2 regions of the Beijerinckia indica subsp. indica ATCC 9039 genome follow, and region 1 is predicted to be linked to the other one. Evidence: riboswitches for the same ligand, from Rfam matches in the RefSeq annotation. Region 1 holds a riboswitch; the other holds the start of a gene.
What was found. A riboswitch is a leader RNA that binds a small molecule or an ion and turns the genes downstream of it on or off. The one in region 1 is predicted to bind cobalamin.
Positions count from the first base shown of each region.

Region 2: it holds a riboswitch for cobalamin, as region 1 does, so the genes downstream of both, BIND_RS10570 (TonB-dependent receptor plug domain-containing protein) here and cobW (cobalamin biosynthesis protein CobW) in region 1, are expected to answer to the same signal.

Region 1 covers NC_010581.1:3,980,845-3,985,259, forward strand. Annotated here, with positions in the region: gene rfbC (dTDP-4-dehydrorhamnose 3,5-epimerase) at 1-234, opposite strand, end outside; gene BIND_RS17810 (hypothetical protein) at 428-652, shown strand; gene BIND_RS17815 (ATP-dependent DNA helicase) at 759-1,850, opposite strand; cobalamin riboswitch at 2,132-2,329, shown strand; gene cobW (cobalamin biosynthesis protein CobW) at 2,427-3,473, shown strand; gene cobN (cobaltochelatase subunit CobN) at 3,476-4,415, shown strand, end outside.
Region 2 covers NC_010581.1:2,390,475-2,394,889, reverse strand. Annotated here, with positions in the region: gene BIND_RS10575 (DUF7676 family protein) at 1-610, opposite strand, end outside; gene BIND_RS10570 (TonB-dependent receptor plug domain-containing protein) at 621-2,522, opposite strand; cobalamin riboswitch at 2,753-2,952, opposite strand; tRNA gene BIND_RS10565 (tRNA-Leu) at 3,194-3,280, shown strand; gene BIND_RS10560 (NAD(P)H-dependent flavin oxidoreductase) at 3,449-4,415, opposite strand, start outside.

The sequences.
Region 1 (4,415 bases):
GACGCGGACCAATTTGGCCTGCGGCTCTGGCGGCACCTGGAAGTGCAGGCCACGGATCGTGCCCTTCTCCACGGACAGCGATTGATTGTCTTGCACAAAGACGCAATCGATTCCGGCTTCGCAATAGGCGCGGGCATTATAAGTTTCGGCAAAATAGCCGCGCGCATCCCCGAATTTTTTGGGGCGAATCAGCAAGACATCCGGAATTGCGAGTTTTTCGACGGTCAAGGCCATGAAGGGCGGCGCTCCTTGAATCGGCTCCGGCCTCCTTTTGCCTTGCCTTGCATCAGGAGTCCACCGTGCCCGTTCTCTCCAGCATGGCTCTTGCTCAAATGGGTCACGAGGCTGAAGGCGTCCTCATCTTAGCCCTTGAAAGCCTCTCAAACGGGTCCCAAACTGATCCTGATTCCCGGTTTGAAACGACACAATGGACAGACTGACCGCCTTTGGCCTTTTCGCCGTCACAGCCATGCTTCTCACTTATGCCTTTGAGGAACGCGCGGCGTGGCTGACGCTTGCCTTTGCCATGGCATGCGCGCTCGGCTCCCTTTATGGCTTCCTCCAGGGCGCCTGGCCCTTCGGCCTCGTCGAGGGCGTGTGGTGTCTGGTGGCCTTGAACAAGTTCCGTATCCGTCTTCAGACATCACAATGATCGTCACACGTATCGAGAATCACAGATTCTCGATACGTCGATTTTTAAACCGTATCCACTTGTCCTCATTGAACCGCGACGAGACGTGCTTCAATGAGGGTGGATACTAGACCACCATCACCAGATGTTCTGCCGCACGCGTGATCCCGGTATAGAGCCAGCGGCTGCGATGCTCGCGAAAGGCGAAGCTTTCATCAAACAAAACGAGCCGGTTCCATTGCGAGCCTTGCGCTTTGTGGACCGTCAGGGCGTAGCCGTAATCAAATTCATCCGAGGTGCGGCGCTGCTGATAGGTCAAATTTTCTTCCGTCCCTTCAAAGAAATCCGGAAGCACTGAGAGCCGGAGCGGCCGGCGCGTTTGATCCTCCTCGGGCACGGCATCGATTTGCAGCTTCTTCTTGCGCAGCCCGGCATTCGCCTTGACCATCCAGATCCCGCCGTTCAACAAACCCTTGGTCTTGTCGTTGCGCAGACAGACGAGCTTGTCGCCCACCTCCGGCATGGGCTCCGCATGGCCGAATAATTCCCGCAGACGCTTGTTATAGGCGCGCCGCGTGCGGTTGAGGCCGACCAGCACCTGATCGGCCCTGGTCACTTGCCCCGCATCAATGGCGTCGCGGCCGATCACCATGCTCTCGCCATAACGCCCATAAGGCAGGGTCCCGCCCTCGCGGATGAGCATCGACATATGGATGATCGGATTATCCGCCGCCTGCCGATGCACATCGGTCAGCATGATGTCTGGTTCACCCTCGGTGAAGAAGCCACCTCCCTTGACCGGCGGCAATTGCGCCGGATCGCCCAGAACCAGCACCGGTTTGCCGAAAGAGAGCAGGTCGCGGCCCAATTCTTCATCGACCATGGAACATTCATCGATGACGACGAGCCCGACCTTGGCGACGGGGCTTTCCTCATTGAGCACGAAGGACGGTGTTTCCGCCTCAACGCCCCGGCTGCGATAGATCAGACTATGGATGGTGCGGGCGTCCTCGCAGCCCTTGGAGCGCAGAACCAGAGCCGCCTTGCCGGTATAGGCGGCAAAGGCGACCGTCTCGTCGAGATCCTCGGCGATCCGGCGCGCGAGCGTGGTCTTGCCGGTGCCGGCATAACCGAACAGGCGAAACACCTGAGGCTCGCCGCGCTTCAGCCAGGCTGCAACCGCCCGCAGAGCCGCGTCCTGTTGCGGCGACCAATCCATCCAGGGCTCCGCTTTGGGTGAGAAGTGAGCGCTTTGAAAGGCCGCTCCCTGATGGATAAAATCTGACGCTTGGCTCTCAAGCGTCAGATTTTTCCACCACCAGATCCATAACTTGTGGGCCGACTGATCCTGACATTCGCGGATCGAATGTCAGGGTCGGACCATTGGCCTGCCCACCGTTTATAAAGGCCATCCTGGCTTGTAAAGAACGAAGCTGGAACGGCGGTGACCTCGCTCGAAGGTCTGAATCAAGACCGTTTTCTTTCTGATGGCTTTTGGTCTAAGCTCCCCTCACGCAACGGTCCCTCATTGGAGGGTTCACAAGGGAACAGGGTGCGGCCTCATCCGCCAAAGCCCTGGCTGCCCCCGCAACTGTGAGCGGTGAGCTGCATGCCAAAAGCCACTGGGACCAATCCTGGGAAGGCGGCATGAGGCGATGATCCGCGAGCCAGGAGACCTGCCGTGCGTATCGATGAGGGGCGGCGGGGTGGTCCGGCCCAAGGCGATGTCGCGTGGCCAATCTCGCCAGGATTGCGCCGGCTTTCACACCCCGTCTCTCCTTTTCCGGGGTGTCTGTTGCAGCGTTTTTCCAAAATTCCCGCGACCATCGTCACCGGCTTTCTCGGCGCCGGCAAGACCACGCTCATCCGCCATCTCATCGAGCATGCGGGCGGCCGCAAACTCGCCCTTCTCATCAATGAATTCGGCGATGTCGGCGTCGATGGCGAAATCCTGCAAAATTGTGGTGATGCCGCGTGCAAACCGGACCGGATCATCGAACTCGCCAATGGCTGCATCTGCTGCACCGTTGCCGATGATTTCCTGCCCGCGATCGAACGGCTTCTGACACTCGATCCCTTGCCCGATCACATTCTCATCGAGACCTCGGGCCTCGCTCTGCCGAAACCTCTGGTCAAGGCCTTCGACTGGCCAGCGATCCGCTCCAAACTCACGGTCGATGGCGTCATCGCGGTCGTTGACGCGGCTGCTGTTGCGGCCGGGCGCTTTGCCGATGATCCGGAAAAACTCGGCGCGGCGCGCTCCGCCGATCCTTCGATCGAGCATGATAATCCCCTTGAGGAAGTCTATGAGGATCAATTGCTCTGCGCCGATCTCATTCTCCTGAACAAGATTGATCTGATCGATTCCGAGACGCGGGCAAATATTATCGCCGAAATCAACGCGCTGGTGCCGCGTGCGGTCAAAATCGTGCCCATTGAAAAGGGCTGCGTCGAAGCCGATCTCCTGCTCGGTCTCGACGCCAAGGCCGAGGATGATCTTGAAGCCCGCCCCTCGCACCACGATACGGAAGAGGGGCATGATCACGATGATTTCGAGAGCCTCGTCATCGATATAGCGCCCCTTTCCGCGCCCGAGCCCATGCTGGAACGCCTCGCGGCGCTGGCCGAACGGCATGACGTTTTGCGCATCAAAGGTTTTCTCGACATTGCCGGCAAGCCGATGCGGCTCCTGGTGCAGGGCGTCGGTGCCAGGTTCCAGCAAACCTTCGACCGACCGTGGCGGGCGGGTGAGGAGCGGCGTGGCCGTCTCGTCGTCATCGGCCAGAAAGGGCTCGATGGGGCCGCGATCACACAAGCCCTGACCCAAACGCTCGTTGCCTGACCATGCATCTGCTGCGTGTCGAATCCCATAGTCTCGACGCGAGCGAAGCGGCGGTCGATCTCGGCCAGACGCCGGCCGATCTGGTGTTTCTCTCCTTTTCGGACAGCGATCTCGCTTTGATGAGCCGGGCTGCTGAAGGACTTGGAACGCAAGAACACGGCGCCCGCAGCCTGCGGCTCGCCAATCTGGCGCAGCTCAAACATCCCTATTCGATTGATCTCTATCTTGAAAACGTAATCGCCAAGGCGCGTTTCGTCTTGGTGCGTCTACTCGGCGGTCTCGATTATTGGCGCTATGGCGTCGAGGAATTGTCGGCCGCCACCCGCCGTCATGATTTTGAGCTCGCTATCGTGCCCGGAGACGAGCGCGCCGATCCTCGGCTCGCGGAGGCTTCGACGCTCGCGCCCGCCGACCTCGACCGCCTTTGGGCTTATTGCCAATATGGTGGTCTTGCCAATCAGCAAGCTTTGCTCGGCTTTATCGAGAACAGGTTTTTCCAGGCCTCCATGCCCTCTGCGGCACCTGTCCCCGTGCCTTCGGCCGGGCGGTTCGAAAAGGCCTGCTTTTCGATTCCCGAGGCAAAAGGTCATGTCCTGATCCTTTTCTACCGCTCGTTTCTCCTTTGTGGCGATACGGCCGCGATCGAGGCTTTGGGGCAAGCTCTCGCGGACCGCTACTTATCCGTCACCACTCTCTTCGTGGCCAGTTTGAAGGATGAGGACGCGAAACAAACCATCGCTCACGTGTTCAGCGAACAGACCTTTGATGTCGTGATCAACACGACCGGCTTTTCCGCGCGCCTTGATGCCGGAACCAGCATCCTCGACGGGGCCGATGCACCCGTGCTTCAAGCCTGGCTCGGCACAATGAGCGAAACGCAATGGGACGATGATCCACGCGGCGTCAGTGCCGCCGATCTTGCGATGAATGTCGTACTGCCGG
Region 2 (4,415 bases), 1.6 Mb from region 1:
ATTCCGCCGTCATGTGACGCCGGTGATCTGGCGGTCGATCGGATCGGGTTCGGTGAGGCCAAGCCAGTGCGCCCGCAGGCGATCCCACAATGCAAGGCGTGACCAGTCCGGCTGCCCAGTGATCCTTTCCGTTCCAGGATCGAGAAAAGGATTGGGCAGAAGGATCGTTATCTGCTGCTCGTCCGCACCGTTGAAAAGCCGGATACTCCAGGATAGGGGCACGCAGCTCTTCCCGATCCGGCGGTAGAGTTCCGCGCGATGTGTGCGCCGGTGCTGCGCAAGCGCGGCGGAGGTTGGCGCGTTGTGGGCCCTTCGTCTCGCCGATGCAGATGTGAAAATGCGTGAGGCCGAAGGCAATCGTCAGATAGCCGTCAAGCAGGCTGATTTTCGTTGGCGGGCCGGGAGCATGGATCTCCCAGGCGGCGCCCTCGATGATTGGACCGAAGGTGATCTCATACCAATGGTTGGTGAAGAGATCGCGCAGGAGTGCTTCAAGACTCTCCTGATCGCTGGGCAGGGAAAAGACATCGAGCGGGACACCATCAGCGCCGATCACGCGCTGCGGCACCGTCTGTGTCTGTTTGGAAGGGGGTGTTGCTGTTGTCGTCATCGGCCATTTCCTACCATGTCACTCTGAGGCCTCCGTAGAGGGACCGCCCTGGCGTTCCGTAATTATAGACTTCCTCGTAGCGTGCATCATTGACATTCTCTATGCGCGCGAAACAGGTCACGGTTTCATTCAGTTTGTAGCTGGCGAACAGGTCGATCCGTGCATAGGCCGGGAGCATGACGGCGTGGCCGTATGTATAGTCGTAATCGGGCGTCGCGCTGACAAAAAGGCCGCGTGCCTCGAACTCGAAATCCGGAATGGCGCTATAGATGATCGACAGCATGCCTTTGTCGCGAGGGCGCCGTGGCACGCGCTGCTGTGTGTCTAAATTCGTCGCGACGAGATGCGTATAGCTCGCGCGGAGGCGCCATTCGTCGGGAATAAGGACGGCTTCGCTGGCGAATTCGACGCCTTTCGTCTCGGCTCGCCCGATATTATTGTAACAGCCGGAGACCTGAATCGCGAAGCAGCTCGCCGACATGCCGAAATCGATCAGATTGCGAAATCTGTTTTCGAAATAATTGGCTGAGAACGAGACATGTCCGCCGAACAGGGTTTGCTCGATACCTGCATCATAGCCGATGCTATATTCGGGTGCGAGCGCGGGATTGCCGTATTGGCTAAACCTTTGATAGAGCGAGCCGATACGCGCGCCAGTGCCTGCGCTTGCGCGCAGCTTGGTTCCCGTCTCCTCGATCCGATAGGCACCGGTTGCTCTCCAGGTTGTAAAGGTTGGGCCTTTGTCAATGGCGTCCATGCGCCCGCCATAGGTGATATCGAACCGGTCGAACAGGGTGAGCTGATGTTGTGCAAAGCCGGAATAAGTGGTCTGGCTCGCATGGATCGGATCAAAAGCACCGGGCGGCGCTGGGTCCTGTGACGTGTCCGCGACTTCTTTCTCAAGACGCACCCCGAAAGTGAAAAGGCCCAAGGAGCCGAGGACCGCATCACCCTGATATTCGCCGCCGCGCCGCGCGCCGCGAAAACCCATGCGGCAGTCGAATGCGTTATAGGCGGTGTCATAGCAGGATTGGGCCTGCCAGACCGAGTGGTCGGTGATATTGCCGAAAAGGCTCAGGCGGTTGTGCAGAAAATGGTCGAACAGGTCGGCCTTGCCCAGGAGATAACCTTGCAGGAAGGTTGCATGCTGATGATTATAGGGATTGAAGATGTCAGCAGTATTGTATGCGTAAGGATTGTCGAAGCGGATTGAACTATCATAGCCGATCACACCGCCCTCGATTGAAATATCGTTCGTAAAGTTATAGGCGAGGCGACCGTGGAAGCCTCCTTTGCGGGTTGGGTCGCTTGACGGCGCTGGTGGTAGGGGTGTCACGCCATCGCCGATCGTCAGAGGCCTCGTGATGCGATAGCCGTAGCGTGGAAAGGCAGACGTATAAAGGCCATCAATGGAGAATGCGTAGGAGAGGCGGTCAGTGCCGCCGGACAGGGCTGCGCGTGTGTGCGCCGTGCCATATCTGCCCCCTTCCATGAGGACTGAGGCGCGTGGCGCGCCGCTGCCTTTGCGTGTGACGATATTGATGACGCCGCCCATGGCAGCCGAACCATAGAGGGCCGATTGCGGACCACGCAGCACCTCGATCTGGTCGAGATCCGTGGCGACGAGGCCACCGAGATCGACAGAGCCATCGATCGAGGAGGGATCGCCGATACGCATGCCATCGATCAGCACCAAGGTTTGTCCAGGGGCCGAACCACGCAGAAAAACCGAAGTGGCGGTGCCGGGACCGCCAGTTTCGTAAAGATCAAGCCCTGGAACGCCGCGCAATACGTTCGGCAGGCCGAAAGTGCCCCGTTTCTCTATTTCCTCCGAAGGGATGATCGTTATCGAGGATGCGGTGCGGGAAATTGGCTCCTCGACACGGTCAGCCGTGACAATGAGAGCGGGCAAGGCTTCCTCGCTGAATGCGGAGGACGTCAAGAGACAGGAAAGAAAACACGAATGGTATAAAGCGCGCGGAAAGAATCCGCTTTGCGCCATGCGCAAGGATGGGGAGAGCACGCGGAGAGACTCGCAGCAAACGTGGGCCGTCACTGCGAAGGGTCTTCACCTAGCTAGAGGTGCTGAACGCACATAGAATAAGTTCGACCGCACCGGTGCACCCCGCCCGACGCTCTCGCGCGTGACCACGAATGATGGCAGGTCTCCTGGCTCATGGGTCATCACCTCGAACCGCCTTCCCAGAGACATCAGCTCCAGTGGCTTGGTTGGTCCTCGGCTCGCCATATACAGTTGCGGGGGCAGCTGCGGCATCGCGCGGAGTGCGCTAACCACATTCCCTTTTGATCCCTTTTGGGGAACCATCGCGTTTAAATAAGAATCAAGACTGTGGCTGTGTCAAGAAGTGTGACAGCTGGACCTCTGTCAGAAACAGCTTGATCTCTGTCTCGATGGATTATTCCACGCGCATAATCCAATCGCAGCGCATGAGCGTGCTCGCCTTACCTTGCTCAACAGGCCGTTCATTCGCAACCTATGCAACAGGTCCACATTTTCTATGCATCTTCGATAGCTTGAGACTGGACATCTGTCGCGCTCTCATGCAAAAGGCTGCGTACCGCGCGGGCGTGGCGGAACAGGTAGACGCGCCGGACTCAAAATCCGGTTCTGGTAACAGAGTGTCGGTTCGATTCCGACCGCCCGCACCAAAATCTCGAAAGAATCGATGAATCAAATAAAGGCCGCTTCCGCGGCCTTTATTTGATTCCAGCGTTTAATGACGCGATCTCTTGAGCGGCACGGACGGATGCACCAAGGTCTCGCCAAAAGCATGCAGAGGCAAAAAGCCTTTTGAGCAGCGGGGATATTGGTTCCGATCAATGTGCACCGCCAGGGTACAGGCGCTTTTCTGCCTCATCCGCCAATTGTCGGGTCAAAGTTCCGGCAGGCAGGAGCTTATGCGCCAGGCGCGCGGCCTGACCTGACCAAAGGTTGGTGAAATCCCCCGATTGCTTGGCTTCCGCATGGCTCTTTAAGGGGGCGAGTGCCCCGCCTGCGGTTGGAAAAGCGGGAGCAAGATCCGAAAGCGGGCCGATCTCGCGCATGATTCGGTTGAGAATGCCGCGCGCAGGCCGACCGGTGAAGAGATTGGTCAGCGCCGTATTGTCGTCGGTGGCGGATTCCAAGGCTTCCCTGTGGATCGCGGGGATTTTCGCTTCCTGTGTAAAAAGATAGGAGGTGCCGATCTGCACAGCCGAAGCCCCGAGCATGAAAGCGGCTGCTATGCCGCGCCCATCGGCGATGCCGCCGGCCGCGATGACGGGGACGCGAACGGCATCGACGATTTGTGGCACGAGCGCGATGGTCCCGACTTGGGTCGCCATATCCTGGGTCAGAAAATTGCCGCGATGACCGCCGGCTTCGAAACCCATGGCGATAATGGCATCAATGCCACGCTCATTGAGCCAGAGGGCCTCGGCGACAGTCGTGGCAGAGGATATGACCTTGGCGCCGATCTTTTTCACCCGTTCCAACAAAGAAGTTTCCGGCAGGCCAAAATGGAAACTGACGACTTCCGGCCGAAATTCCTCGACGACCTGACAGAAAGCGTCATCAAAGGGGGCGCGGCCCGTAACGGGCGGGGGGACGGCTGGATCGAGCCCAGCCTCCACGTAATAGGGCGCGAGCCTGGCCCGCCAGGCCATTTGCCGCGCGGGATCGTCAGCGGGCATGACGTGGCAGAAGAAATTGACATTGATCGGCCGGGATGTACCAGAACGTATGCTTTCCAAAGCCGCGCGAAGCTGCTCGACCGTATATTGAGCGCTGGGCAATGAGCCGAGC